DNA from 4 places in the Mesorhizobium sp. NZP2234 genome. Region 3 is predicted to be linked to each of the others. Evidence: predicted binding sites of a transcription regulator. Region 3 holds the regulator's gene; each other region holds the start of a gene.
The links. Region 3 encodes PhoB, which activates phosphate uptake and scavenging genes when phosphate is short. Its sites were predicted from a motif close to TGTCATNNANCTGTCAT; they were not measured.
Positions count from the first base shown of each region.

Region 1: ppk2 (polyphosphate kinase 2) is a predicted target of PhoB. The motif match lies at 5,344-5,360, and genes of this name have one in related genera.
Region 2: EB230_RS23990 (RNA degradosome polyphosphate kinase) is a predicted target of PhoB. The motif match lies at 2,189-2,205, and genes of this name have one in related genera.
Region 4: EB230_RS04425 (PhoX family phosphatase) is a predicted target of PhoB. The motif match lies at 4,418-4,434, and genes of this name have one in related genera.

Region 1 covers NZ_CP033364.1:4,650,949-4,658,332, reverse strand. Annotated here, with positions in the region: gene EB230_RS23080 (multidrug efflux MFS transporter) at 1-393, opposite strand, end outside; gene EB230_RS23075 (GntR family transcriptional regulator) at 510-1,175, shown strand; gene EB230_RS23070 (DUF982 domain-containing protein) at 1,370-1,630, shown strand; gene EB230_RS23065 (hypothetical protein) at 1,685-1,831, opposite strand; gene EB230_RS23060 (glycosyl transferase family 90) at 2,031-3,002, shown strand; gene EB230_RS23055 (glycosyl transferase family 90) at 3,152-4,123, shown strand; gene EB230_RS23050 (aldo/keto reductase) at 4,142-5,185, opposite strand; gene ppk2 (polyphosphate kinase 2) at 5,467-6,387, shown strand; gene EB230_RS23040 (dihydrofolate reductase family protein) at 6,577-7,224, opposite strand.
Region 2 covers NZ_CP033364.1:4,840,866-4,848,249, forward strand. Annotated here, with positions in the region: gene EB230_RS23990 (RNA degradosome polyphosphate kinase) at 1-2,125, opposite strand, end outside; gene EB230_RS23995 (zinc-finger domain-containing protein) at 2,269-2,514, shown strand; gene EB230_RS24000 (FAD-dependent monooxygenase) at 2,534-3,772, shown strand; gene EB230_RS24005 (TIGR02117 family protein) at 3,917-4,582, opposite strand; gene EB230_RS24010 (amino acid ABC transporter ATP-binding protein) at 4,683-5,486, opposite strand; gene EB230_RS24015 (amino acid ABC transporter permease) at 5,512-6,669, opposite strand; gene EB230_RS24020 (amino acid ABC transporter permease) at 6,674-7,384, opposite strand, start outside.
Region 3 covers NZ_CP033364.1:1,585,122-1,592,505, forward strand. Annotated here, with positions in the region: gene pstA (phosphate ABC transporter permease PstA) at 1-546, shown strand, start outside; gene pstB (phosphate ABC transporter ATP-binding protein PstB) at 543-1,346, shown strand; gene phoU (phosphate signaling complex protein PhoU) at 1,373-2,080, shown strand; gene phoB (phosphate regulon transcriptional regulator PhoB) at 2,100-2,789, shown strand; gene EB230_RS07790 (ROK family protein) at 2,986-4,230, opposite strand; gene xylF (D-xylose ABC transporter substrate-binding protein) at 4,502-5,542, shown strand; gene EB230_RS07800 (sugar ABC transporter permease) at 5,688-7,040, shown strand; gene EB230_RS07805 (ATP-binding cassette domain-containing protein) at 7,054-7,384, shown strand, end outside.
Region 4 covers NZ_CP033364.1:926,761-934,144, reverse strand. Annotated here, with positions in the region: gene EB230_RS04440 (phosphatidylglycerol lysyltransferase domain-containing protein) at 1-308, opposite strand, end outside; gene EB230_RS04435 (NAD(P)/FAD-dependent oxidoreductase) at 734-1,921, shown strand; gene EB230_RS04430 (hypothetical protein) at 2,038-2,262, opposite strand; gene EB230_RS04425 (PhoX family phosphatase) at 2,352-4,355, opposite strand; gene EB230_RS04420 (hypothetical protein) at 4,628-5,182, shown strand; gene EB230_RS04415 (response regulator transcription factor) at 5,282-5,944, opposite strand; gene EB230_RS04410 (sensor histidine kinase) at 5,941-7,332, opposite strand.

The DNA of each region.
Region 1 (7,384 bases), 3.1 Mb from region 3:
GGTCGAACCCGATGAATAGCCGCCGGCAAACCCGATCAGCAGGCGCAGCAGCACCAGTTGCCAGACCGTCTCGACCATGCCCGTCAGCGACATGCAGATCGCCATGCCGAAGCTGGCGCGCACCAGCATCACCTTGCGGCCGTAGCGGTCGCCCAGCCGTCCCCACAGCGGCGCGACCAGGGCCGCGGCGAAGAAGGTGGCGCCGTAGGCGATGCCGGACCACTGCACGATCGCCGCATGGCCTTGTGCGCCGAGCTGCTCGACATAGAGCGGCAGAAAAGGCAACAGCAGCGTCATGGCGATGAGTGTGCTGAACGAGCCGGCGAAACAGACGGCGAGATTGCGCCGCCAATGGATGTTGTAGCCGCCCTGTTGCGTATCTTCCTGTGCCATGCCCTGCCTGCTCGATATCAATGCTTGTTGCGGATACCGTTTTGGGATACCAAAATGGTATCCGTCATGAACTTCAACCCGGCTGCTGTCAATGCGGCTTCGAAGAGGCCAACACGATGTCGCAGATGCAGAATGTCGAACGACAGTTGCGGGAGATGATCCTGGGGCTCGAGATCGGCCCAGGCGAGAAATTGACCGAGCGTTGGATCGAAGGGCGCTTCGGCGCCTCGCGCACACCGGTCAGGGCGGCACTTCTGCGGCTGGAGACCGAGGGGCTGGTTGGCAGGGATGGCCGTGGCTGGACGGTGTCGCCGATCAACCTTGCCGAGCTCGAGCAGATCGCCGTCTATCGCGAAGCTGTCGAGGTCGCGGCCGTGCGGCTGACATGCATGCACGCCGAAAGCAGCGCCATCGATATCATCGAGGCGATGCTCGATTCCTGCGACGAAAACACGCCGCGCGAGGAATGGCACCGTGTCGGCATGGATTTTCACATCGAGCTGGCGCGCCTGTCGGGCAACGAATTCCTGTTCAGGGCAGTGCGCGATGCCATGACGCGCCTGTCGCGGGCCCGCTGGTTGGAGGTGCGTGACGAGGCGGCTCTGGGGCGCGCCTGGGCCGAACACCGTGCCATTCTGGCGGCAGCCCGCCTTGGCGAGGCCGACGAAGCGGAGCGCCGGCTTTCGGCCCATATCGTCGGCAGCCGCGACCGGCTGGTGACGTCGCTCGCCAACGATCGACGCGGTCTTCGCGCCAGGGGATTTGCCGTCGTCGCCGCTTGAAGCAGGTCCGGGAAAAGTGTGAAGCGGTTTTCTGCCCGGAATTGCGTCCAGCATAAAGAGACAGAGGCGGTTAGGCGTTTCCGTGAAGTCGGGACTGTTCCGCACGGGCAGGGCGCTGCCGGGCAAAAGCGGCGTCCGCACGCGAAGCGCACTTTCGGCCTCGCTTCACGGGCGCCGATGGCGTAAGAGCGGCGATGGAAAACAACCGATTTGAAACACCCGTGACCGTCAAGTCCGTCACGGCGGGAAGCACTCAGCTCTTGCGCACGGCCCGCGAGGCTTCCGATTACCTCCTCAACAGCTGGCCCGGCAAGCGCAGTCCCAAGCATCGCGCGGCGCTGCAGGCTTGCCACGATGCGCTGGCCGGCGACAAGCCGGCCATGAATGCCAGGCGCGCCTTTATCGCCGCGGCGCGGGAAGTGGACGTTTTTATCAGCGACAAGGCGCCCGCCTGACACAGGGCGGCGAGCTGGATTGAGGCAAGGCCCGCATATGCGGGCCTTTTGCCGTCATTCCGCTGTTTCGTTTTCGATCTCGGTCTCGGGTTTTGAACGTTCCCGCGCGGCAACCTTGGCCGCCAGCTTTTCGGCCTTCTTCGCCGCCTTCTGCCGGTCACGTTCCTTGCGTTCCTGATCGTAGTTTGGTGCTCGCGCCATATCGGTTCCTTTTGACCTGCCTTGCGGCTCTGACCCTGCCTAGGAGCATTAGCCGTCAAACACAACAGCTGAAGCGGCTCTGCGCGGGCGCGGCGTCGCGGATCCGCAGGGGGGCTTGCCAGACGGGCGCCGTAATGATGTAGAAAACGCGGGGCGCCAGCGTATTGAGAGCTGCTCGTTTGTTTTGATCAAGTGAACCATGGCCACAATTGCGCGGACGTCGGCAAAGGTTTTCTATTATGCGCGAAACGTCGCGCGCGATGTCATTCCACAAGCCTTGTTTCGCCGCAGACTGGCCGTCCGCCTCGAAAAGGCCAGGCTTTCCGACGAGACGGCGCGCCGGCGGGTGAATTACTACAACAAGCTGCAGGATGGCTTCGCCCCAAGCGCCAATGCCATGCGCATCAGCAAACTGCCCTTCACGCCGACCATGTACTATTACGACCTGAAGGAGTTCGCCCGCTACTTCGACCCCGGATTGCTGATCGATCTCGAATTCGGCGACGTCAGGAATGTGCCGAAGGTGCCGACGATCGTGAAGGACCGGCCGATCCGTGATGACGACAAGAACGCGGTCATCATGAAGCTCGACAAGTTTCGTCACTTCCAGATGCCGGCTGACGCCATCTCGTTCGCCGACAAGCTGCCTGTCGTGGTCTGGCGCGGCGATCTCAACAATCCGATCAGGACGAGATTTCTGAAGGCGGTGCGCGACCTGCCGTTCTGCGATGCCGGCTCGCACAAGCCGAACGCTCCGGCCGAATACGCCAAGCCGTTTCTCAGCATCAGCCAGCACCAGCGCTACCGCTACATCGTCTCGCTTGAGGGCAATGATGTCGCGACCAACCTCAAATGGATCTTGAGCTCGAAGTCGCTCTGCCTGATGCCGCCGCCGACATACGAGACATGGTTCGCCGAGCGACAGCTCGAGCCCAATGTCCACTATGTGCCGCTCGAAGCTGATTTCTCGGACCTTGCCGAACATGTGGCCTATTTCGAACGCAACCCGGAGAAGGCGGAGCGTATCACCGCGGCTGCGAACGCCTATTGCCGGACCTTTGGGCACGAACAGACCGAACAGGCGATCTCCCTGCTGGTGCTGTACAAATATTTTGTGCTCAGCGGCCAGATCAAGCCGGATGCCGAGGTCTGGCGCTGCATAACGGGCTAGTTGCCCAGGCCCTTCCATCGAAGCCGGGAGGCACGCGCTGGACGACCGCCGCGCCAGTAAATGCCTGGCACAACGACGCGCGGGCGTGACGCGGGAACAAACTCGGCTGTCGTGTGTTTTGGTCGCGTTTGTCCTGATCAACGTGAACCATGGCCGGCATAAAAAGAACGACGCAGAAGGTTTTCTATTACGCGCGAAACGTCATGCGCGATATCGCGCCACAGGCACTCTTCCGACGACGGCTGGCGGACCGCCTGGAGCAGGCCAGGCTTTCGGACGAGGCCGTGCGCCGGCGGTTGAATGACTACAACAAGCTGCAGGACGCCTTTGTGCCTGGCCCGGATGCGGTGCGCATCGACAAGATGCCGTTCGAGCCGAGCATGTACTATTACGACCTGAAGGAGTTTGCCCGCTATTTCGACCCGTCATTGCTTCTCGACGTGGAGTTCGGCGACGTCATCGGGGTGCCGAAGGTGCCGACGCTCGTCAAGGACCGGCCGATCCATACGGACAATGGCAATGCGGTCATTCTGAAGTTCAACAAGTTCCGCCACTTCTACATGCCCGCCGACGCAGTCGCCTTCGCCGACAAGCTGCCGGTCGTGATCTGGCGCGGCGATCTCAACAATCCGATCAGGACGCGGTTCCTGGACGCGGCGCGTGACCTGCCATTCTGCGACGTAGGTTCACACAAGCGAAGTGCGCCGGCCGAGTACAGCAAGCCCTTTCTCAGCATCCGCCAACACTTGCGCTACCGCTATATCGTCTCGCTCGAGGGCAATGACGTGGCGACCAACCTCAAATGGATCATGAATTCGAACTCGCTGTGCCTGATGCCGCCGCCGACCTACGAGACGTGGTTCGCGGAGAGCCGGCTCGAAGCCAACGTCCACTATGTGCCGCTCGATCCGGATTTCGCCGACCTTGGCGAAAAGGTTCGCTATTTCGAACGGCATCCGGCGCAGGCCGAGCGTATTGTTGCCGCGGCCAATGCCTACTGCCGGACATTCTCCAATGAGCGGGACGAGCAGGCTGTCTCCCTGCTCGTGCTCTATAAATATTTCGTGCTCAGCGGCCAGATCGAGCCCGATCGCCAACTCTGGCACTTCATCGAGGGCTAGCGCGCTTCGGCCGGAGAGTCAGATGACGCTGCGGTCAAGAACCATATCGGCGGGGCCGAAGCGATCCTTTGCCGTCAATTGCTGGTGCCAGTAGGGGTAGAGCAGGGGCGGGCGGCTGACCGCGTCGAGGCGCTGGCGTTCTTCGGCGTTGAGCTCCAGGGCTGCCGCGGCGAGATTGTCCTTGAGTTGGGTATCGTTGCGGGCGCCGATCACCAGCGAGGAGACGGCGGGGCGGCCGAGCAGCCACGCAAGTGCCACCTGCGCCGCCGAGACGCCGCGAGCCTTGCCGATCTCCACCAGCACATCCACGATCCGCCAGAGCCGATCCTCGTCCCGGATCGGCGGCTCGGACCAGCCCGCGAGCTGGCGCGCGGTCGGGCTGTCGCGGCGGTATTTGCCGGACAGCAAGCCGCCGGCGAGCGGGCTCCAGACCAGCACGCCCAGTCCCTGGTCGACCGAGATCGGCAGCAGTTCATATTCGGCCTCGCGTGCTTCCAGCGTATAGTGGATCTGCTGGGTGACGAAGCGTTGCTGGTGACGGCTGTCGCTGATGGAGAGCGCCTTCATCACCTGCCAGCCGGACCAGTTGGAGCAGCCGATATAGCGCACCTTGCCTTGGCCGACCAAGGTGTCGAGCGCGGCCACCGTTTCCTCGACCGGGGTAAGACCATCCCACTGGTGGACGAAATAGATGTCGATGACGTCGGTCTTCAGCCGCTTCAGGCTCTTTTCGCATTCACGGATCAGATGGTGGCGCGACAGGCCTTCGTCGTTCGGACCGCCGCCGATCCGCATGCGCGCCTTGGACGCGATCAGCACGTCGTTCTTGCGCTTGCCGCCGAGTGCCTCGCCGATGATCTCCTCCGACAGCCCGTTTGAATAGACATTGGCGGTGTCGATGAGGTTGATGCCGGCGTCGATGCACATGTCGATCATCCGCTTGGCTTCGGTAAGATCGCTGTTGCCCACCGCGGCGAAGGGCCCGGTGCCGCCGAACGTCATGGTGCCCAAAGTCAATGTCGAAACCTTCAGGCCGGAACGGCCAAGGGTGCGGTATTCCATGTCAGTCCTCGCGATTGTGTTGAATTGGGGTGCCGCGAAGGGCAGCCCGGAATGCGACCGGGGATTTGTAGGACAATTTGCCCGGCTTGTCGTCATGCAAAGATGGTGGATCGATCACGCATGGCGGAGCTTTCAACGGCCGCGGTCGCGCCCCGAACTGCAATAAAACCGTCACCGCCGGCCTATATTGAATTCGGCTAAGGTGTTTCCATTGCAGGCCACGGGCCTGCAGTTTGGGTGCCGGACATGAACCGACAGGGCTTGCTAGCGGAGCGACCGATATGACCGAGCTGAGACAGAATTCTCCCGCCAAGGATTGGCTTGAAGCCGAGCTCGCCGACACGCTCGACGAAGACTATGAGCTTGAAATGTCGGAGCCGGCGCTGTCGATGGAGATCGCCAAGATCTACAAGAACTCGCATCCGCCTTCGATCGATCGCATGCAGTATTTTCGCGACCTGATCACCTTGCAGTCCGAATTGATCAAGCTGCAGTCCTGGGTCGCTTATCACAAGAAGAAGCTGGTGGTGATTTTCGAGGGCCGTGACTCTGCCGGCAAGGGCGGCGTCATCAAGCGCATCACGCAGCGGCTCAATCCGCGCATCTGCCGCGTCGTGGCACTTCCGGCGCCGACCGAACGCGAGAAGTCGCAATGGTATTTCCAGCGCTATGTCCCGCATCTGCCGGCTGGCGGTGAGATCGTGCTGTTCGACCGCTCCTGGTACAATCGCTCCGGCGTCGAACGAGTGATGGGCTTTGCCTCGCAGGAGCAGGTCGAGGAGTTCTTCCACGACGTGCCGGAGTTCGAGCGCATGCTGGTGCGTTCAGGCATCACCGTGGTCAAGTACTGGTTCTCGATCACCGACGAGGAGCAGCAGATGCGCTTCCTGATGCGCATCCACGATCCGATGAAGCAATGGAAGCTGTCGCCGATGGATCTGCAATCGCGCGTACGCTGGGAGCAGTACACCAAGGCCAAGGAGGAAACCTTCGCCCGCACCAACATTCCGGAGGCGCCCTGGTTCATCGTCGAGGGCAACGACAAGAAGCGCGCGCGGCTGAACTGCATCGACCATCTGCTCAAGCAGATGCCTTACGAAGAGGTGCCGCACGAGGAGATCACGCTGCCCGAGCGTGTCTTCAATCCCGAATACGAGCGCCAGACATTGCCGCGCGAACTCTACGTGCCGGAGAAGTATTGAGCACCTTGTCCTTCTCCCCGTTCACGGGGAGAAGGCGCCCGAGGGGGCGGATGAGGGGCTGCGCCGGCGTTGGCGATTGAGCCCCAATGCCATTGGTAGCTTGCCGCTAGTCTCCAAATGTCAGCGACGCCCCTCATTTGCCCTGCCGGGCATTTCTCCCCGTATAGTGACGGGGAGAAAGAGCTATAGTCACGCCCGCCCGATCGTCACGTGCGTGGCAAGTGTCGTCGCAACCTGCTCGGTGCATCGATAGCCTAGCTTCAACATATCCAGGCCGGCAAAGAGGTTCTCGCCCCTGCCAAGCAGCACGGGCGCCACCGCCAGGTGCATCTCGTCGATCAGCTTTTCCTGCAGGTACTGGCGGATGGTATCGACACCGCCGCCCACCCGCACGTCCTTGTCGCCGGCCGCCGACCTTGCCTGCTCGAGCGCCGAATGGATGCCGTCGGTGATGAAGTGGAAGGTCGTGCCGCCTTCCATGGTGATGGGTGCCCGCTTGTGGTGCGTCAGCACGAAAACCGGCACATGGTAGGGCGGGTTGTCGCCCCACCAGCCCTTCCACTTGTCGTCGGGCCATTCTCCGCGGATCGGCCCGAACATGTTGCGGCCGAGGATCCAGGCGCCGACATTTTCGAAACTGCGCGCCGCGAACGTCTCGTTGGTATCGGTGGTCCCGCCATCTTGTCCGAGCACCATCGCGCGGAAGGTGCGGGTGCCGACCATCCATTTGTGCAGGTTCTCGCCTCCCACGCCGAGCGGATGTTCGAGGGTCTGGCCAGGCCCTGCGCCATAACCGTCGAGCGACAGGGTGAAAGCATTGACACGAAGTTTTGACACCATTGCCTCCTGAACCGCATGTAATTTGCAATCAGTGGCCGTTTAACCTAACTGCTTGCAAAAAGCAATTGGTTTCGTGTGAATGCGCAACGGGCTACAGAAGGCTCCTGACAGCCAGCTGGGAAAGATCGTTCAAAACAAAAGATAACGGCGCTGATAC
Region 2 (7,384 bases), 3.3 Mb from region 3:
CACCCCGTCCGGACAGGCTCGGATTGGTCATGAAATATTCCTGCGCGTTGAACGGTTCCTCGCCCTCCTCCAGCACCACGCGCCGGGAGGTTCCATCAGCCAATACGTCGAAACTTTGCTGATTGTCCATGATGTTGCCCAGCATGATCTGGCCGAGTACCTGTTCATGCACAGTTGGATTGGTGATCGGCACCATGGTCTCGACGCGACGGTCGAGGTTGCGCGGCATGAGGTCGGCCGAGGAGATGTAGACGATCGCCTCGTCCGACGGCAGGCCATGGCCGTTGCCGAAGCAATAGATACGGCTGTGCTCCAGGAAGCGGCCGACGATCGATTTGACCCTGATGTTTTCGGACAGGCCAGGCACCTGCGGCCGCAGGCAGCAGATGCCGCGCACGACGAGGTCGATCTCGACACCGGCGCGGCTGGCATCATAGAGGGCGTCGATGATGATCGGGTCGACAAGGGCGTTCATCTTCATCCAGATGCGCGCCGGCCTTGCTTCCAGAGCATGGGCGACTTCGTCGGAAATGTGCTGCAGGATGCGGTTCCGCAGCGTGAACGGCGAGATCGCCAGCCGCATTTCGGCGGTCGGTTCGGCATAGCCGGTGATGAAATTGAACAGCTGCGCGACGTCGCGCGCAATCGTCGGGTCCGTGGTGAAAAAGGACAGGTCGGTGTAGATGCGCGCGGTGACCGGATGGTAGTTTCCGGTGCCAAGATGCACGTAATTGCGCAGCTTGCCATCCTCGCGCCGAACCACCAGCGACATCTTGGCATGCGTCTTCAGCTCGAGGAAACCGAACACGACCTGCACGCCGGCGCGCTCCAAGTCGCGCGCCCAGCGGATGTTGGCTTCCTCGTCGAAGCGCGCCTTGAGCTCGACCAGTGCGGTCACCGACTTGCCGGCCTCCGCCGCGTCGACCAGCGCGCGCACGATCGGGCTGTCATTGGAGGTGCGGTAAAGCGTCTGCTTGATCGCCACCACTTCGGGATCGGCCATTGCCTGGCGCAGGAACTGCACCACCACGTCGAAGGATTCGTAGGGGTGGTGGACGATGATGTCCTTCTCGCGGATGGCGGCAAAGCAATCGCCGCCATGCTCGCGGATGCGCTCGGGAAAGCGCGGATTGTAGGGCGTGAATTTGAGGTCGTCGCGTGGAACGGCGACGATCTCCGAGATCTGGCTGAGCGCCAGCGGCCCGGTCAGGACGCTGATGCGGCTCGATGAGACGCCGAGTTCGCTGGCCACGAAATCGCGCAATTCGCCAGGCATCAGCCTGTCGAACTCGATGCGGATCACCGACCCGCGACGACGGCGCTTCAGCGCCGTCTCGAACAGGCGCACCAGATCTTCCGATTCTTCCTCGACCTCGATATCGCTGTCGCGGATGATGCGGAACGTGCCTGAACCCTTGACCTCGTAGCCGGGGAACAGCTTGCCGATATAGAGGCCGACCGCCTCCTCCAGCGGGATGAAGCGGACATGGTGCTTGCGATCCGGAAGACGGATGAAGCGCTTCAGCGCCACTGGCAGGCGCAGGAGCGCGCTCATCTCCTCGCCGTTCTTGCGATGGCGGAGCTGCAGCGCCATCGAGAAGCCGAGATTGGGAATGAACGGGAACGGGTGCGCCGGGTCGATCGACAGCGGGGTGAGCACCGGAAACACCTGGTCTTGGAAATGCTCTTCCAACCAGACCTTCTCGTCCTTGGTCAGAGCGTCGCGGGTGATCGTCTCGATGCCTTCCTTGTTGAGCAGCACAGTCAGCGCCGAAAGGCTCTTCTGCTGGTCTTCCTGCAGCCGTTCGACCTCGCGCAGCAGCTGTTCGAGCTGCTGTTCGGGAGTGCGGCCATCAGGGCTCTTCAGCACGATGCCCTCGCGGACCTGGCCGGCGAGGCCGGCGACCCGCACCATGAAGAATTCGTCGAGATTGGCAGCCGAGATCGACAGGAAACGAACGCGCTCCAGTAGCGGATGATGGGTGTTCAGCGATTCCTCGAGCACGCGGCGATTGAACTGCAGCCAGGAAAACTCGCGATTGACGAAACGATCGGGATTGCCGCCTTCCGGGCTCGCCGCTTCGACATTGATGAATTCGCTCTGCACCGGCTTCAGTTCGTTCATGGTTCCTGCTCTTTCCACCGCTCAGCCGGTTAACCGGCTTAACTTATCCTCTGACAGGCTTTTGCGACAGTTTCATTTCATCGATCTTGCAAAGAGACCTGTTATGATCCAGATGCATGCGAGACTGCGTTAAGGAGACGACGATGGCAGGCGGTTCCATTCCCCATTTCCAGAACGATGCGGGCCATCCGGCGATCGACATCGGCGTCAGGGAATTCATGTGCACGGGCGCCAACCCGCCTTTCGATCACCCGCATGTGTTTCTCGACATGGGCGACGACAATGAGAAGGTCTGCCCCTATTGTTCGACGCTCTACCGCTATTCGCCGAAGCTGAAGGCGACGGAAACGCTGCCTGCCGGCTGCCTCTACATCGACCAGGCCGCCTGATTCCTTCGCGACGGACCTGATGGAGGACCCGCGCTCCCGGCAAATCGTCATCGCCGGAGCGGGCGTCGCCGGGCTGACCTCGGCCCTTGCTTTTGCCAGACGCGGCTACCTCGTGCGGGTGTTCGAGCAGGCGCCACGCCTGGAAGCCGTAGGCGCCGGCCTGCAGCTTTCCCCCAACGCGACAAGCATCCTGCGTGACCTCGGCGTACTCGACCGGCTGTTGCCGGCGGCGGTGCGGCCGGAGGCCGTGGTGCTGAAGGATGCAAGGACGTTGCGCGCATTGGCGCATGTGCCGTTGGGGCAGTCGGGAGAAGACCATTGGGGCGCTCCCTATCTCGTCGCGCACCGGGCCGACCTGCAGAGCGCGCTGATGGCGCGTGTTGCCGAGATGCCTGATATCCATCTCACCCTCGGGGCGCGCGTCCAAGGAATTGCGACTGGCAGCCATGGTGTCACGGCGACCGTCGAAATCGGCGGCAAGACGGCGGAGGAACAGGGCTCCTTGCTGATCGGCGCCGATGGCGTCTGGTCGGCGGTGCGCGGGCTTGTCGATGCAAAAAGGATGGCATCGCCAGGAACCCGTTTTTCGGGAGAGTTGGCCTGGCGCACCACCGTCGCGGCCGACAGCAGCGCCGGGCAGGCCTTCGCCGCGATCGGCGCAGCCGATTGCGTCACGACTTTCCTGCATCCGGGTTTCCACATGGTCGCCTATCCGGTCAGCAAGGGCGACGCATTCAACCTCGTCGCCTTCACCAAGGGCGAGCGCATTGCCGAGGGCTGGTCCGGCCATGCCGATCTCGGCATCCTCGCCGCCGCCATGCGCGGCACCGCGCCAGGACTCGTGAAGCTGGTGGAAATGGCTGGCCCATGGCTGACCTGGCCGCTGCATACCGTCGAACGGAAACAGCCCTGGACAACGCCGGCCGGCATTGCGCTGATCGGCGATGCCGCGCATGCGATGACGCCATTCGCGGCACAGGGCGCGGCGATGGCGATCGAGGATGCCGCGACGCTTGCCACTCTGGTCGCCGACTTCCCCGCCGATCCGCGACAGGGCCTCAGCATCTGGGAGAATCTGCGGCGGCCGCGCGTGGAGAAGGTGCTTAGGCGCGGCGCCCTCAACCGGCTTGCCTGGCATGCCCGGGGCCCGGTGGCGCTGGCCCGCAACCTGGTGCTGGCGACGCGGCCGGCGGAGAAGCTCGCAACCGATCTCGACTGGCTTTATGGCTGGGAGGAACCGAAGGTCGTCAGGCGGTAGGACGTCGAGACAAGTCGGCCCGATAGGTTGGCCCGATAGGTTGGCGGGGACCGCGGCCCTCTCTGTCCTGCCGGATTTCTCCTCCACCTGTGAGGAAATTGGCGGCTTTGGCGTCGGCGTCCATCTTGGAAACGTTGACGGATCTCAGTTATACAACCGCATCGACCACCCCAGCGACACCGGCAACGGGTTCCACCAGCCGGTCCGCAGGCCGGCGGTACGCAGCGCCGCAGCGGTCCAGGTGTTGCAGCCGACCAGCGCGTTGAAATGGCCGTTGGCTTCGAAAAAGCCGTCGAATCTTGAATAAGCGGCGTTCGGGACATGGATCGGACCGTTCGGTCCCTGCTGAAAACTGGCCTGGATGAAGTCGAGCAACGCCGCGAACCGCATCCCGTCAATGTCGAAGCCCGCGACATCCGGATGCGGTTCGGCGATGGCGCCGGCGACATCGACGTGCATCACCGAGGCATCGAGGGTCAGCGCCTTCATCACCGGACCGGCTTTGAGTTCGGACCAGGTCGGTGTTTCCAGATAGAAGGCGCGGCCACCCCAGCCGAAAACGATGTAGCGCACCTCCGGACTATCGGCCGGGATGCCGGCTTCGACCAGAAAATGAAAGCGCTGGCGCACGGCATCGTCCACCGGGATGGCAATGTCGGTATGGATCGGGTTCTTCAGCACCAATATGTGCCGCATGCCCTCGCCCGCGGACGCCGCCGGCCAGAGCGGACGCGGCACCAGCGTGCCGAGGGCCGCTGCAAGCACGATCACGGCAAGCGACATGGAAAGGAAACGCAGGACGCTTCTCATCGATGACGCCCGCCGGTTTGTCGCCACTCGCATCAGCCGATCCATAAGAAAAGAGCCCGGCCGCAATGCGGCCGGGCTCTTGCGCTCGGTTTGGGACCGGTCAGTGCAGGATCTGCGACAGGAACAGCTTCGTGCGCTCATGGCGCGGATGGTCGAAGAATTCGGCCGGCGTGTTCTGCTCGACGATCTGGCCCTGATCCATGAAGATCACCCGGTTGGCGACCTTGCGGGCAAAACCCATTTCGTGCGTGACACACAGCATGGTCATGCCTTCCTCGGCGAGCCCCACCATGGTCTCCAGAACCTCCTTGATCATTTCCGGGTCGAGCGCCGAGGTCGGCTCGTCGAACAGCATGATGCGCGGGTTCATGCACAGCGAGCGCGCGATCGCCACGCGCTGCTGCTGGCCGCCCGACAACTGGCCGGGGTATTTGTTGGCCTGCTCCGGAATTTTCACGCGCTTGAGGAAATGCATGGCGATTTCCTCGGCCTGCTTCTTGGGCGTCTTGCGCACCCAGATCGGCGCCAGCGTGCAGTTTTCCAGGATGGTCAGATGCGGGAACAGGTTGAAGTGCTGGAACACCATGCCGACCTCGCGACGCACCTCGTCGATCTTCTTCAGATCGTTGGTGAGCTCCTTGCCATCGACGATGATCTTGCCCTTCTGGTGCTCCTCCAGCCGGTTGATGCAGCGGATCATGGTCGACTTGCCGGAGCCCGAGGGCCCGCAGATGACGATGCGCTCGCCGCGCATCACCTTCAAATTGATGTCCTTCAGCACATGGAATTCGCCATACCATTTGTGCATGGCGATGATGTCGATGGCGACATCGGTGGTTGAGATGTGCATCTTGGCGGCGTTGACCTTGATCTCTTCCGCGCTGACGGCATTTTCGGTGGCCATTGACAGGGTCCCCTTGGTCTTTCGTTTAGCGTTTGTGGCCGGTGTCGAGCCGGCGTTCGGTGTACATTGAATAGCGCGACATGCCGAAGCAGAACAGCCAGAAGACGAAGGCGGCGAACACCAGGCCGGACCGGGCCGTTTGCGGCGTCGCCCAGTTGGCGTCCGAGAAGTTCTGCTTGACGACACCGAGCAGGTCGAACATCGAGATGATCAGCACCAGGCTGGTGTCCTTGAACATGCCGATGAAGGTGTTGACTATGCCGGGAATGACCAGCTTCAGCGCCTGCGGCAGCACGATCAGCCCCATCTTCTGCCAATAGCCGAGTCCGAGGGAATCGGCGCCTTCATACTGGCCTTTGGGAATCGCCTGCAGGCCGCCACGCACGACTTCGGCCATATAGGCGGCGGCGAACAGCGACACGCCGATCAGCGCCCGGAGGAACTTGTCGAAGGTGACGCCAGCCGGCAGGAACAGCGGCAGCATGACGCTGACGAAGAACAGCACGGTGATCAGCGGAATGCCGCGCACCGTTTCGATGAAGATCACGCACAAAGTCTTGATGATCGGCATTTTCGAACGCCTGCCGAGCGCCAGCACCGTGCCCAGCGGCAGCGACACGGCAATGCCAACGAAGGACAGGCTGAGCGTGACCAGCAGGCCGCCCCACCGCGAGGTCTCGACATGCGGCAGGCCGAACACGCCGCCGATCAGCAGGAAAAAGGAGACGATCGGGAGCACCAGGAAAAGCAGGATGGCGTTCAGCCCCTTGCGGGGGACACGCGGGATCAGCATCGGCACCAGCAGCGCCACGAACAGGATGGCAACCAGGATCGGCCGCCAGCGCTCCTCGATCGGATAGGTGCCGAACATGAACTGGCCGAACTTGGCATTGACGAAAGCCCAGCAGGCGCCGGTCCAGCCATCCGGCTGAATGCCACCTTGTGCAACGGTCGCACAGACAGTGCGGTCCGGCCCTGTCCACTGCGCGTTGAGGAACGCCCAGTTGATGACCTGCGGCAGGATCCAGGCGACGATGACGATGCCGAGGATGGTGAGGATGGTGTCGCCAACCGTTCCGACCAGGTTCTTGCGCACCCAGGCTATCGGGCCGCGGACGCTTGTGGGCGCGGGCTGCGCCAGGGCCATTTCGGTGCGCACCCAGGACATATCGTGTTCCTGCATGGCTCTACCTTTCCACCAGCGCCATTCTGGCGTTGACCACGTTCATCACGGCCGAGGTCACCAGGCTGAGGATGAGATAGGCGATCATCATGATCAGCACGCCTTCGACCGCCTGCCCGGTCTGGTTCAGAACCGTGCCGGCCGTCGCCGTCAGGTCCGGATAGCCGATGGCGATCGCCAGCGACGAGTTCTTGGTCAGGTTGAGATACTGGCTGGTCAGCGGCGGGATGACGATGCGCATGGCCTGCGGCACCACAACCAGCCGCAGGATGGAGCCGGATCGTAGCCCTAGGGCCGCCGCCGCCTCGGTCTGGCCCTTGCTGACACCCCTGATGCCGGCGCGCACGATTTCGGCGATGAAGGCCGCCGTGTAGCAGGACAGCGCCAGATAGAGCGAGAGGAACTCCGGCTTGACCTGGAAGCCGCCGGTCAGGTTGAAGGTGGATTGTTTCGGAAGATCAAAGCTCAGCGGAAAACCGCTCAGAATGTAGGCGAGCAGCGGCAGGCCGACGATCAGCGCCACGGAAGTCCACAACACCGGAAATTGCTGGCCTGTCGCCATCTGCCGCTGACGCGCCCTGCGGGCGACGAACCACGCCATGGCTATGCCGACAAGCAGAGCGACGAAGATCAACCAGGAGCCCTCGCCCCACACCGCGCGGGGAAAATAGAAGCCACGCTGGTTGAGGAAGGAGCCGAAGGGCAGATGATAGCT
Region 3 (7,384 bases):
AAGCTCACCACCGTGGTGCGCTTCATCAACGACATTCTTCTGTCGGCGCCATCGATCATCATCGGTCTGTTCGTCTACGAGCTGATGGTGCGGCCGATGGGGCATTTCTCGGCGATCGCCGGTGCCGTCGCGCTGGCCATCCTGGTCATCCCGGTCGTCGTGCGCACCACCGAGGACATGCTCAATCTGGTGCCGAACGCGTTGCGCGAAGCCGGCACCGCGATCGGCGCGCCGCGCTGGGTGGTCATCCGTTCGGTTGCCTATCGCGCGGCACTTTCGGGCATCGTCACCGGCATATTGCTGGCCATTGCCCGCATCTCCGGCGAGACCGCACCCCTTCTTTTCACGGCGCTGAACAACCAGTTCTGGTCCAGCAATCTCAATGCGCCGATGGCCAGCCTGCCAGTCACCATCTTCCAGTTCGCTCTCAGCCCCTACGAGGAATGGCAGCAGCTGGCCTGGACCGGCGCACTCATAATCACATTGACGGTTCTCGCGCTCAGCATCTTTGCGCGCAGCCTGACAGGACGCAGAGAGGACAAATGAGCCAGATGTTGTCTCCAGACATGACGATCGCCGCCGAGGCGGCGGCCAAGGCCAAGATCGAGGTCAAGAACCTCAACTTCTACTACGGCCAGTCGAAGGCGCTGAAGGATATCACGCTGTCGCTGCCCGAGCGCAGCGTCACCGCCTTCATCGGCCCTTCCGGCTGCGGAAAGTCGACGCTGCTGCGCGTCTTCAACCGCATCTACGAGCTCTACCCCAAGCAGACCGCCGAGGGCCAGGTGCTGCTCGACGGCCAGAACGTTCTCGACCGCTCGCAGGACCTCAACCTTTTGCGCACCAAGATCGGCATGGTGTTCCAGAAGCCGACGCCGTTCCCGATGTCGATTTATGAGAACATCGCCTTCGGCGTCAGGCTCTATGAGAAGATCAGCAAGGCCGAGATGGACGGCCGTGTCGAGCAGGCGCTGAAGCGCGCAGCCCTGTGGACGGAGGTCAAGGACAAGCTCAATGCCAGCGGCCTCAGCCTGTCGGGCGGCCAGCAGCAGCGGCTGTGCATCGCCCGCACGGTGGCGGTGAAGCCGGAGGTCATCCTGCTCGACGAGCCGGCCTCCGCGCTCGATCCGCTGTCGACCGCCAAGATCGAGGAACTGATCGACGAGCTGCAAGCCGACTACACGATCGTCATCGTCACCCACAACATGCAGCAGGCGGCGCGCGTCTCGAAGCAGACCGCCTTCATGTATCTGGGCGAACTGGTCGAATTCGACCGTACCGAGAAGATCTTCACGTCGCCCCGCGAAAAACGCACGCAAGACTACATCACCGGCCGCTTCGGCTGATCGCACGCATTACGAGGACCAGGATCATGGCCGAACACACAGTCGCAGCCTTCGACGAGGATCTCGGACAGATCAGCAGGCTGATCAGCGACATGGGCGATCTCGCCGGCTCGATGGTCGGCGGTGCCACCAAGGCGCTGTTGAATTCCGACAATGCGCTGGCACAGCGCGTGGTCTCCGACGACGCCATCATGGATGCACGCCAGCGCGAACTCGACGATCGCGCCATCACGCTGATCGCCAAGCGCCAGCCGATGGCCGACGATCTGCGCCATGTCGTCGGGTCGATCCGCATGGCCGGCGACCTCGAACGCATTGGCGACCTTGCCAAGAACATCGCCAAGCGCGTCGGCACCGTCGGTCTCGCCGCAACGCCGCGCGACCTGTCGCATTCCATCGACGCCATGGCGCAACTGGTGCTGATCCAGGTGCAGGGCGTGATCGAGGAGTATGCGGCGCGCGATGCCGCCGCGCTTGCGAAGCTGCGCGCCGACGACGAACGCATCGACGTCAAATACACGTCGGTGTTCCGCGAACTCCTGACCTACATGATGGAAGATCCGCGCAACATCACCGCTTGCACGCATCTGTTGTTCTGCGCCAAGAATCTCGAACGCATCGGCGACCATGTGACCAACATCGCCGAGAACGCGTACTATGTCCTGACCGGCACGCAACTGCCCGCCAACCGCCCCAAACAGGACGAGACGGCGATGTCGGCGCCGGCGGCTTGACGCAAGAGGTGACCAATCGATGATCGCGCCACGCATTATGGTGGTGGAGGATGAGGAGCCGCTGGGAGTGCTGCTCCGTTACAATCTTGAATCCGAAGGCTACCAGGTCGAGGTGGTGCCGCGCGGCGACGAGGCTGAAATCCGCCTGCAGGAGAACGTGCCCGACCTTCTGGTGCTCGACTGGATGGTGCCGGCGGTGTCCGGCATCGAACTCTGTCGGCGCCTGCGCATGCGGCCCGAGACCGAACGGCTGCCGATCATCATGCTGACGGCGCGCGGCGAGGAGAGCGACCGCGTGCGCGGCCTTTCGACCGGTGCTGACGACTATCTGGTCAAGCCGTTCTCGACGCCGGAATTCATGGCCCGCGTCAAGGCGCTGCTGCGCCGCGCCAAGCCGGAAGTGCTGTCCAGCGTGCTCAAGGTCGGCGACATCGTGCTCGACCGTGAATCGCACCGGGTCTACCGCAAGAAGAGCGAGATCCGGCTTGGGCCGACCGAATTCCGCCTTCTGGAATTCATGATGCGCCATCCCGGCCGCGTGTTCTCGCGCAGCCAACTGCTCGACAATGTCTGGGGTGAGACGATCTATATCGACGAGCGCACCGTGGATGTGCATGTCGGCCGCCTGCGCAAGGCGGTCAACAATGGCCGCATGCCCGACGTCATCCGCACCATCCGTGGGGCAGGCTACGCGATCCGTGAGGATTAGGTCCTTGGCGCGGAAGCGTTGACGGGTTGCATCCGCTCCCGGATAGAACGCATTTGGTGTTGGCTCAGAGCTTATGGCTTCGTCATCCCAGGGTCTCCGCGACGGAGCTTCGCTCCTGCTCCGCCCAGGGATGACGACCTCGAGGGGGCTCGGCCAATCTCCAGCGCTGATCTGTGGGATCGGCACAGGCGTTCGCTCAAGCCACATTCTTCCCAGCACTCCCTCTCGCCTGCACGCCCGGCGCGAAGATTTCCTGATCGACGAAGGTCAGTGCGCGCATGGCACAGCCCTCGCGGATCAGGGGCAGCTCGTTCGGTTCGGTGTCGAACGAAATCGATTTCGAGTGCTGGCCGCCAGCGGTCTGGGCGATCGCCTCGCGCAATGCCGGCTCGATCAGGTCGAAGGCGGCGGCGCTGACGCCGACCATGGCCACGGGGGCGGGATCGATCAGCGCGAACAGGCTGCCGAGGCCGTAACCCAGTGCTTCCCCGGCCTTGCGATAGGCTTCGCGCTCGGGCCCGGCCCGTTCACGTGCCGTGGCGGCGAGCGCCCGCATCTGCGCATCGCTGACATCGGCGACCGGCTCGGTGTCCTCGCCAAGCTGCCTGGCATTGCGCCAGATGGCGTAGTTGCCGGCATAAGCCTCGACGCACCCGCGCCGCCCGCATCGGCAGAGCGCGCCGCCTGGCCGATGGATCATGTGGCCGAACTCGCCGCCCGACGAATGGGTGCCGGTGAACAACTCGCCCTTCAGCACCAGGCCCATGCCGATGCCGTGCGACAAAAGGATGGCGATGAAGTCGTCGCGGTAGCGTTCGGGGTCGCGCCAGCGCAGCGCCACGGCCATCATGTTGCAGTCGTTCTCCATGGTGGCCGGGATGCCGAACTCGGCTTCCAGTATGTCGGCGAAGGCGATATCGGTCTGCGGCGTGATCGGCGACCACAGCATGGCCCTGGCCTCGGTGTCGGTGATGCCCTGGATCGCCAGTGCGATGCGGGCGACGCTGCGCACGTCGATATCGGGATCCTCGAGGCGGCGCCGTACAATGGCGACGCATTCACCGATCAGCGCCTCACGCGACATGGTCAGCGTGTCCAGCCGGCGCTGTTCCTCCGATATCACCTGGCCGGCATAGTCGATGACGGCGACGGACAGGAAATTCAGCGACAGCACCACGGTCATGATGGCCGCGGCCTCCGGGTTGAGGCCGAGGCCGACCTGTGGCCGGCCGCGTTTGAGCGCACCGGCCTCGCTCGGCTTGCCCTCGGCCAGGATGCCTTCGCCGATCAGGTCGGAAGAGATCGCCGATATGGTCGAATGGCTGAGGCCGGTGGTCGCGGCGATCTCGGTGCGCGACGGTTGGCCGGCCCGGCGCACGGCCGCAATCACCATGGCGCGGTTGCGCCGGCGCAGATCGTCGTGGCGGATTCCGACCGACATACTTTCCCACATCCTCCCGGTCGCCGCGGTTCTTCCTGCCCCTCGAACACTGCCGGCAACCGGGACAAATACTGGCAGAAGCGGATGGTGCTGTCATTTATTTATTGCGGGGCTCGAAAAAAAGTCCGCGACACCTCAATATCCATCAGAATCGATGTTGACAGCGTTTCGACGATGGACCAGTATTTTTTTTGAGGCTCGAAAAAATAGAGCCTCTGTGCCGGCCTTCGGGTCAGTTTGGTCGCGCCATACGCGGCGCAGGGAGGATATCATGAAGAGATTCACGGCCGCCATCCTGGCGGGTGTCGCCATGTCGCTGACGCTTGCGTCGGTCGCGCAGGCGAAGGACAAGGTCATCGGTGTTTCGTGGTCGAACTTCCAGGAAGAGCGCTGGAAAACCGACGAGGCCGCCATGAAGAAGGCGATCGAGGCCGCCGGCGACAAGTACATTTCCGCCGATGCGCAGTCCAATCCCGGCAAGCAGCTTACCGATGTCGAGAGCCTGATCTCGCAGGGCGCCAACTCGCTGATCATCCTGGCGCAGGATGCTTCGGCGATCGGCCCGGCGGTGCAGAAAGCACTGGACGAAGGCATTCCGGTCGTCGGCTATGACCGACTGATCGAGAACAAGGACGTCTTCTACCTGACCTTCGACAACAAGGAAGTCGGTCGCTTGCAGGCCAGCGCGGTGTTCAAGGTCAAGCCGGAAGGCAACTATGTCTTCATCAAGGGCTCGGGAGCCGATCCGAATGCCGATTTCCTGTTCTCGGGCTCGATGGAAGTGCTCAAGGCGGCCATCGACAGCGGCAAGATCAAGAATGTCGGCGAGGCCTATACGGACGGCTGGCTGCCCGCCAACGCCCAGAAGAACATGGAACAGTTCCTGACGGCCAACGACAACAAGGTCGATGCCGTGGTTGCCGCCAATGACGGCACCGCAGGCGGTGTCGTCGCGGCGCTGACGGCGCAAGGCCTTGCCGGTACCGTGCCGGTGTCGGGCCAGGACGGCGATCATGCCGCGCTGAACCGCATCGCGCTCGGCACCCAGACCGTGTCGGTGTGGAAGGACGCGCGCGAGCTCGGCAAGAATGCCGCCGAGATCGCCTCGCAGCTGGCTGACGGCAAGAAGATGACCGACATTGCCGGTGTGAAGGATTTCACGACACCTGGTGGCAACACCGTCAAGTCGCTGTTCCTGACCCCTGTCGCCATCACCAAGGACAATCTCAATCTTGTCATCGATGCCGGCTGGATCAAGAAGGACGAAGTCTGCGCGGGCGTCGCCGCCAGCAGCGTCGCGGCCTGCAACTAGAACGGCGCAGCACGGTTCGACATCGACGCCGCGGCCCAAAAGCCGCGGCGTTTTCTCAAAAAAATTTGTGTTTCCGCCTCAGGCGGATAGCTTCTAGGCTGCGTTCCGGCATCCGTGCCGGATGGCCGGCCGGTGGGAGGAAATCATGACCGACACGACGTCCAACCCGCAGGTCGACACCGCGCGTGCGTCGGAGCTTGGCGCGGTTGCCCGGTTCCTGAAGGCAACCGAGATCGACACCCGCATGCTCGGCATGATCGGTGCCCTGTTGCTGATCTGGGTCGGGCTGCACGTGATTTCGAGTCTGCGTCTGGGCGTCAATCCGCTCGATTTCGACAGCCGCACCTTTCTCACTCCGCGCAATCTGTGGAACCTGTCGGTGCAGACCTCCGCGGTCGCCATCATGGCCTGCGGCATGGTGCTGGTCATAGTCATGCGCAATATCGACCTGTCCGTCGGCTCCGCCGAGGGCTTGATCGGCATGGTCATGGGCTTTGCCCAGGTGCATTTCCTGGTCCGGTTCGTCGGGCTTGAACTCGGCAATCCGTGGATCTGGGTTCTGGCGCTGGTCATCGGGCTGGCGCTCGGGCTGCTGATCGGCGCTTTCCAGGGTTTCATCATCGCCTATCTCGAAGTGCCGGCCTTCATCGTCACGCTGGGCGGCCTGCTGGTCTGGCGCGGTGCCGCTTGGTGGGTCACGTCAGGCCAGACCGTGGCCCCGCTCGACGCCACGTTCCAGCTGATGGGCGGCGGCCCGGCCGGATCGATCGGCGCCACCTGGAGCTGGATCGTCGGCATCGTCGCCTGCCTCGCCGTCGTGTTTGCACTGTTCAACGGGCGGGTGCAGCGCAAGCGCTTCCGCTTCCCGTTGCGCCCGGTCTGGGCCGAGACGCTGCTCGGCACCGTCACCTGCGCCGTCATCATGGGCGCGGTGTGGCTGGCCAATTCCTATCCGTGGCCCATCGGCATCGTGAACAGATACGCCGCCGCCAACAACATCACCGTGCCCGAGGGTGGCCTGTTCATCGCCCACGGCATTGCCATCCCGGTGCTGATGGCGATCGCCGTCGGGCTGATCATGACCTTCATCACCAACCGCACCCGTTTCGGCCGCTATGTCTTTGCCATCGGCGGCAACCCGGAGGCCGCCAACCTGGCCGGCATCAACACGCGCTGGATCACCATGAAGGTGTTCATGATCATGGGCGTGCTGGCCACGATCGCCGCCGCGATCTCGTCTGCCCGGCAGAACTCGTCGACCAACGTGCTTGGCACATTGGACGAGCTGCTTGTCATCGCCGCCGCCGTCATCGGCGGCACGTCGCTGGCCGGCGGCTCGGGAACGATCATCGGCGCCATGCTCGGAGCGTTGCTGATGCAGTCGCTGCAGTCCGGCATGGTGCTGCTCGGCGTCGACTCGCCGCTGCAGAGCATCGTCGTCGGCGCCGTTCTGGTCATCGCCGTCTGGCTCGACACCGTCTACCGCAAGCGGGTTTAGGGGGAGAAAGACCATGGCTGACAAAACCGCTCCCGCCGCCAGCACGCCGCTGGTCGACATGCGCAACATCTCGATCGCCTTTGGCGGCATCCGGGCCGTCGACGACGCCTCGATCGATCTTTTCCCGGGCGAGGTCGTGGCGCTCCTCGGCCACAACGGCGCCGGCAAGTCGACGCTGATCAAGATCCTGTCCGGCGCCTATAAGCGCGATGCCGGACAGATCTTCGTCAATGGCGAGGAGGCTTCGATCTCCAACCCGCGCGACGCCAAGAGATACGGCATCGAGACGATCTACCAGACGCTCGCCCTGGCCGATAATGTCGACGCCGCCGCCAATCTTTTCC
Region 4 (7,384 bases), 660 kb from region 3:
CCGATCTGCACGAACCAAGGGTCGCCGGCGGTCTCGACAAAGCGCCTGATGTAGTCGGCCCGCCGCCCCGGCGCCGCCACCGGGTCGCCAAGCGCGAAATGATGCTTCATCTTGGTGCCGAAGGCGATGTAGCCGTCGGCATCGCCAAAATAGGAAAGCTTGCCCTGCACGGCAGTGGAATAGGCGAGCGAGAAGTCGCCATGGCGGCGGACGATCGCGAGGCGTTCGACATGCGTCAACGCCTGACGCTCGACCTTGGGCGAAGCGCCCTCGAGGATTTTGTCGAAATAGATCCGCAAGGAGGGCATGGTCGAGATTCCGCGTGCCGTCTGTGGCGTGGCGTGCCTGTCGACACGCAAGACGCGCCACGGCGTCTTGATTCTGGCGGGAAGCCGAAATCGGTTTCGAATTCCTGCGCCGGTAACGAGATCCGCCAGCCCCCGGAGCTCGAATCAATCACATTGCCGCGACCTGATTATCGCCGATGCCGCCGATATGCCATATAGGGCTGGATGTATTCGGACAGAAGCGGGCGTTCCGCTCCATCTCGTTGTTTTGGCCGCATTTCCGTGATCCAGTCGTTTCCGCTTGGCGACGAAATCTCCTGGAGCGCGGCCGCGGCCCGGCGCAGGGCTCGGCAATGATACCCATATATGAGGCTGCGCGCGATCAAACGGTTACAGCCTGCTGCGAGCCTTGTGGCAATGCGCGGCTGAATGGGACTAGAGAGTGAATGGCTGATACGGCAACCAGACCGATGGTGGAGCAATTGGTGACGGTCGAGCCGGCGATCGTGATTGGCGCCGGGGCCGCCGGACTGACCGTCGCCCATGCCTTGATCAAGGCCGGCGTGCCGACGGCGATCCTGGAAAAGGAGAGCCGGCTGGCCGAACCCTGGCACCGGCGGCACCAGCAATTGCGTCTCAACACCCACCGCGATCTCTCGGCGCTGCCCGGTCTTGCCTATCCCCGGGGTACCCCCGCCTTTCCGCCCAGGGACGTCGTTATCCGCCATATGAACGATTTCCGGGAGGCGAACCGCCTGCCGGTGGAGTTCGGCGTTGCCGTCGAGGCCATCGTGTTCAGGGGCGACCACTGGGCCGTGCGGACCAGCGCCGGCTCGCGCCTGGCGCGTCATGTCGTGATTGCCACCGGCCGCGACAGGGAGCCCTTCACCCCACAGTGGAAGGGCATGCAAGCCTTTTCGGGCCGGATCATCCATTCCGCGGATTTTGGCGACGCCACGGCCTATGCCGGCAAGAGGGTGCTGGTCGTCGGCGCCGGCAATTCGGGCTTCGACACCCTCAATCATCTGGCCGGCGTGGATACGGCGGCGCTTTGGCTGTCGGCCCGCAATGGGCCCGCGCTTCTGCCCAAGCGCATCGGCAAGATTGCGGTGCACCGGCTCTCGCCGTTCATGGCGCGTTTGCCGCTGCGCGTCGCAGATGCGGCGATCGCCGCAACGCAGCGCCTGGTTTTCGGCGATCTGACCAAATTCGGCATGCCGCCCGCGCCGTCGGGCGGCGCCAGCCGCCTGACTTCGGATTACACGGCGATCGCCGCTGACGACGGTGCGGTCGACGCCATCAAATCGGGCAAGATCGTCGTCGTGCCGGCGATACGGGAATTCACCCGCGACGGCGTGGTCCTGGCCAATGGCAGCCTGGTCGATCCCGATATCGTCATTGCCGCGACCGGCTACCGCACCGGGTTGGAGCGCATGGTCGGCAATCTCGGCGTGCTCGACGGCAAGGGCGTCCCGCTCTTTAACGGCGGGCAAGCCGATCCGAAGCTGCCAGGCCTGTGGTTCACCGGCATGCGGCCGAGCATCCGCGGCTGCTTCGCCAATGCCGCCATATTGGGCAAGGCGATCGCCAGGCGGATCGCCGGCTCCTCCCGGCCATCGGGCGCGTCACGCTGATTTGATCGCGCAGGCGGGCGGCAAGGCTGTACGAGCCGGCCGGCTTCAGCTTGAGGACCCCGATCAATGTCGCCGTCGTTCAGCGCGCGGCATAGGGCTGGACGCGAGCGCGGACATCACGCCGATTTGGGTTCGAGCCGGCGGAAACCGACGGCTTCCATCAACATCTCCTCGTCGACCATGCCGGCATTGTGGAGCGCAAGCAGGGTCAGGGCGATTTCGCGCGCTTCCGGCGAATCAGGCTGCGCATCGCGCCGCAGGCAGGCTTCGTCAAAGACGCGCTGCAGCCTGGCGATTTCGCCAGGCTTGAGCAGGCCACGATCATAGACTGACTTTGGCATGGCGGCGGTCTCCTGGGAGAGGAGTTAGGGCGCCATTCCTAAATTGCCAGTCTTTCCCGAGGCTTGAGCTTCGGGCCTTGGCGCCGAGATCAGACCGCGATCTTGCCGCCACCTTGCCTGGTGATGGCGACGACCGCAGGTCGCACCGGCATGTCGGGCTTGAAGTCGGGCCAGCGCGTCGACGGATCCTCGTAGTAGGACGGGCGGCCGAAGCCTTCCCAGTCCTCGCCGCCATCGCCGGGATGCTGGACGGCGACGAAGGCGGTCTGGTCGTCGGGCGCAAACAGCGGGCCGCACATTTCGGCGCCGATCGGCACACGGAAGAACAGTTTCGAGGTCGCCCGCGCGGCACCTTCCGTGTCGACCGCCCACAGGCCGTCGGTGCGCCCGGTGGCTTTCGGGCCCTGGCCGTCGGTGGCGACCCACAGGCGCCCGGCCGAATCGACCGCGCAATTGTCGGGCATGCCGAACCAGCCATTGGCCGTCGTCGCCGTCGAGAAGGTGGCGCCGACATCGGCCACTGAAGGATCGCCGCACTTCAGCAGCACTTCCCATTTGCCCTTTGCGGCCGTGAAATCGCCGTCGGTCTCGGTGATCTCGATGATGTGGCCGAAGGCATTCTCGGCGCGCGGGTTGGCCGCATCGACCTGATCGGCCTTGCGCTTCGAATTGTTGGTCAGCATCACATAGACCTTGCCGTTGACGGCGTTGGGCTGGATGTCCTCGGGCCGGTCCATCTTTGTGGCGCCAAGCAGGTCGGCGGCACGGCGTGTCTCGATCAGCACGTCGGCCTGGCTGGCGAAGCCGCTCTCGGCCGTCAGCGGGCCTTGACCAAAGACGATCGGAAGCCAGTCCACCGTACCGTCCTCGGCGAATTTGGCGACATGCAGCGTGCCGTCGTCGAGCAGGTCCTTGTTGGCCGCGCGGTCGCCGGCGTTGAAGGCGCCCTTGGTGACAAATTTGTAGACATAGTCGAAGCGCTCGTCGTCGCCGAGATAGAAGACGACGCGGCCGTCCTTGGCGACGATCGATTCAGCGCCCTCATGCTTGAAGCGGCCCATGGCGGTGCGCTTCCTCGGGATCGAGGTTGGATCGTTGACATCGACCTCGACGATCCAGCCGAAACGATTGGGCTCGTTCGGTTCCTTGGCCAGGTTGAAGCGGTCGTAATGCGCGCCCCATTCATAGGCGCCTTCGGGAATGCCGAGCCGCTTGTAGTTGGCGGCTTCCTTGTGGCCCTCGGGCAGTTCGCCGGAGAAATAGCCATGGATGTTTTCCTCGGCCATCACATAGGTGCCCCACGGCGTGACGCCGCCGGCGCAGTTGTTGAAGGTGCCGAACACCTTGGTGCCGGACGCGTCGGCATTGGTCTTGACGCGATCATGGCCGGCGACCGGGCCGGACAGCGCCATCTCCGTGGTGGAGGTGATGCGGCGATTGAGCTTGCCGTCGCGCACCACCTGCCATTTGCCGCCCTCCTTGCGGATCTCGACGATGGTGCCGCCATGCGCCGCCATTTCGACATCGACCTGCTCCTTCGAGAGCGGGGCGACCTCGGCCTTCTTCTTCCCGTCCTTCTCGACGATCGAAACGATGCCGGGGAACATCAGATGCGGGTTGGTGTATTCGTGGTTGACCACGAGCAGGCCGTGTTCGGCCGAGCCGTCGATCGGGATATAGCCGACATAGTCGTTGTTGTAGCCGAACTGCCTGGCCTGCGCCTCAGCCGACTGCTTTGTCGGGTCGAATTCCGGCGAATCGGCAAACAGCGGATCGCCCCAGCGCAACAGCACGTCGGCGTCATAGCCCGGCGCGACATGATGCTTGTCGTCGATGCCGGCCTCGAGCTCGTCGAACTTGAAGGCCGAGCCTTCCGCGGCACGGGCATCGTCCGCGGCGATCATGGCCAGCGGGCTGACCGTGGCGGCGATCGCCGAGACGGCGAGCGATCCCTTGAGGAACGCCCGGCGCGAGAACCGCGCGGCGATGATCTCGCCCATGGTGCGGTTGTCGGTCGGGTTGATGGCCGGTCCTTCGTTTTCCTCGAGCAGGCTGGTGCGGAATCGGGCGTCGGGGGAGCGATGTTCGGTCATGAGGGCCTCTGGCTTTCGAGTGGCTGGAGCTTCTGTCGCCTGTCGACCCCTACAGCCGGCTGATCACATTTTCGTGACATCATACCTGTTCCACCACTCCGCGCGAGGCAGTTGTCATCCATGACGTCGGACTTTGGTCCGGTCTTGCGCTTCCAAAGGTCCTGGGTGACAAACGCAACGGTCGGAGGTCGCTTCCGGTCAATACATCTTTCGGCGATGTTGCTGGTTGCAACGTTGGGGTGGGCGCGCCGGCTCAATCGACGGAGATCAGGATGAACGGATCGATCACGGCCCGTTGTTGCCGGCTGGCGCTCGTCTCCGCGGCCACGCTGCTGTTGACCATCGCCCCCTATCGAATAGCGCTGCAAGGCCCCGCCTCCGGGATCAATGCCGCTGTCGCACAGGCCGCCAAGGGCGGCAATGGCGGCGGCAACGGCGGCAACAGCAGCGGTAACGGAAATGGAAGCGGCGGCAGCGGCGGCAACAGCAGCAGTAACGGAAATGGAAATGGCGGCAGCGGCGGCAACAGCGGCGGTGGCAATAGCGGCAACGGAAATGGAAACGGCGGCAATTCCGGAACAGATGGCGGTGATGATGGTGGCGGCAACTCAGGACCGGGTGCCAGCCAGAGCACCGGCACCAGCCATGTCAACGCCACGACCGGCGACAAGGTCAGCGTGGACGGCAGCAAGATCTCGGTCGAGCACCCCAACGGCATGACGGAAAAGATCGAGAACGGTCGTTTCAGCATGCGCGACGCGCTCGGCCGCACGATCATCGACCGTCGGGCCACGCCCGCCGATGTCAGGCGTCTCAAGGCCTTGTGAGGCCGGTCAACAGGCAACGACCAGCTTCACACCTCACCTTCGCCGCCCCCGGCGGAGGTGACCTCGTTTTGTCCGCCTCTCGCTCGGTTCGGCGATGGCCTACGCGCGGTTCCTGTCTCGGTCGCGCAACTCACGCATCATGAGGGCCGCCTCGGTTCGGTTTCGCACGTTGAGTTTTGACAGCACCCCGGTCATGTGGTGCTTGACCGTCTTCTCCTGCAGCTGCAGGCGCAAGGCAACCTCCTTGTTGCTGAGCCCCTCCGCCACCAACCGGAGGATTTCCGTCTGTCGTTCGGTCAGTTGCCGCAGCCGGTCCGCCTCGGCATTGGCAGGCTGCGGGGACTGCAGATCGGACAGCAGCCGCGCCGACAGCGTCGGTGAAAGATAGCTCTCGCCAGCCGCGACGTTGCGCAGGATGTCGGCCAGGGCGCGCGACCCGACACCCTTGAGGATATAGCCGTGCACCCCCGCATTCAGGGCCTTGGTGACATCGGCATTGGCCTCCGAAACGGTCAGCATGACGATCTTCTGGGCGGGGTTGTCGGCAAGGATGCTTGCAACCGCGGCCAAGCCGCCGCCCGGCATGGAGATGTCGAGCAGCAATATGTCGGGCTGCGCCGTCGAGGCGATGCGTTCGGCATCCTGCGCCGTCGCGCCTTCGCCGACGATCTCGAAGCCTCCGATCTCCGACAGGCTGCGCGTCACGCCTTCGCGAAACAGCGGATGATCGTCGACAATAGCGATTCGAATGACGCCAATCATGCTTGCTCCTCAACCGATAGACTGATTACCAATCGCGTGCCTTGTGCTCCGGTCAAGGTCTGGAACTGGCCACCAATGCTTTCGACCCGCTCCCGCAGGCCGGCCAGCCCCAGCCCCTCGACCCGCGCCGGATCGAAGCCCGGCCCGCTATCCGACACCTCTACAAAAAGCCGGCCATTCTTCATCCCGGCACGCACTGTCTGATCCTTGGCCCGCCCGTGGCGATACGCATTGTTCAGCCCTTCCTGCACGAAACGATAGATGCTGATCTTCTCGGATGCGCCGGGTTCGGGCAAATGCTTGGGCATGGTAAGCGTCACCGAGGTTCCCGTCCGGCGCTCATGTTCGTCGACGGCCAGCCGCAATATCTCCTTGGCGGCGGCCGTCTCTATCTGCGGCAGCACAAGGCCGGTGCAGATACCGCGTATTTCGCGCATGGCATCCTCCAGCGTCCTGCGGATCATCGCGACCTCGGCCGAACGGCTCTCGGTCCAATGGCCGTCGTCCGAAAATATCGGGCTGTCCATGCGTAACGCCGCCAGCGCCACCAGTTGCGCCGGTCCGTCATGGAGGTCGGCGCCGATCCGGCGCAGATATCTTTCGTTGAGTGCGGTGGCGCGGCGGGACGCCCGCTGCACACGCTGCCGCAAGGCGCTGTTTTGCGTCACCAGCTCCTGCAACTCCGACACCTGGTGACGCAGCGCCCCTCGCTGATCGTCGATGGTGCGGCTGGCGCGCAGGACGATGCCCGACAGCAGCAGAAAAGCCGTCAAGGTGGTGCCGGCCACGACCAGCCAGCTCGACAGCAGCGCGGAAGCCAGCGTGGCCTTGAAATCGCTGGCGACCTCGAAGAATTCGGTGACGGCCACCACATTGCCGGACCAGGGTTCGCGCACGGGATTGTAGATCTCCAGCAAGGGCGTGCCGACAGCCTGTTCCTTCGTTTCGTCTTCGTCGAACGTATCGAATTGGGCGGTGACGTTGCCCTGGAAGGCGGACCGCAGATTGTCGGTCAGATTGAAGCGGCGGCCGATCAAGGCCGCATCCTTGGCGTAGAGCACCGTGCCGTCGCGCCGCCAGAGCCTGAACGAAACCAGCCGCTTGCCGAGCGCGCCCTGGCCGAGCGTCTCGTCGAGCGCCTGCTTGACGGCCTCGCTGAGCTCTTCGCTCTTGCGCAGGTCCGGCAGCAGCGGGGCGATCACGCTGTCGACATAAAGCGCCGTCGTGGCGGCCGAATTGCGCATGACGCCGTCCCGGATCTGCGTCGTTACCCAGGCGCCGACCACGAGCATGACGGCCAGGAGGCCAAAGCCGCCGGCAACGAGGAATTGCAGGGCAAGCGAAAGTTCGCTCCAGCGCCGCGCCAAATTCTGCAGAATACGAATCATAAGCCCCTGACCGCCCCCCTCCCCATCGACAGCTGGGCGACATTGGCACATT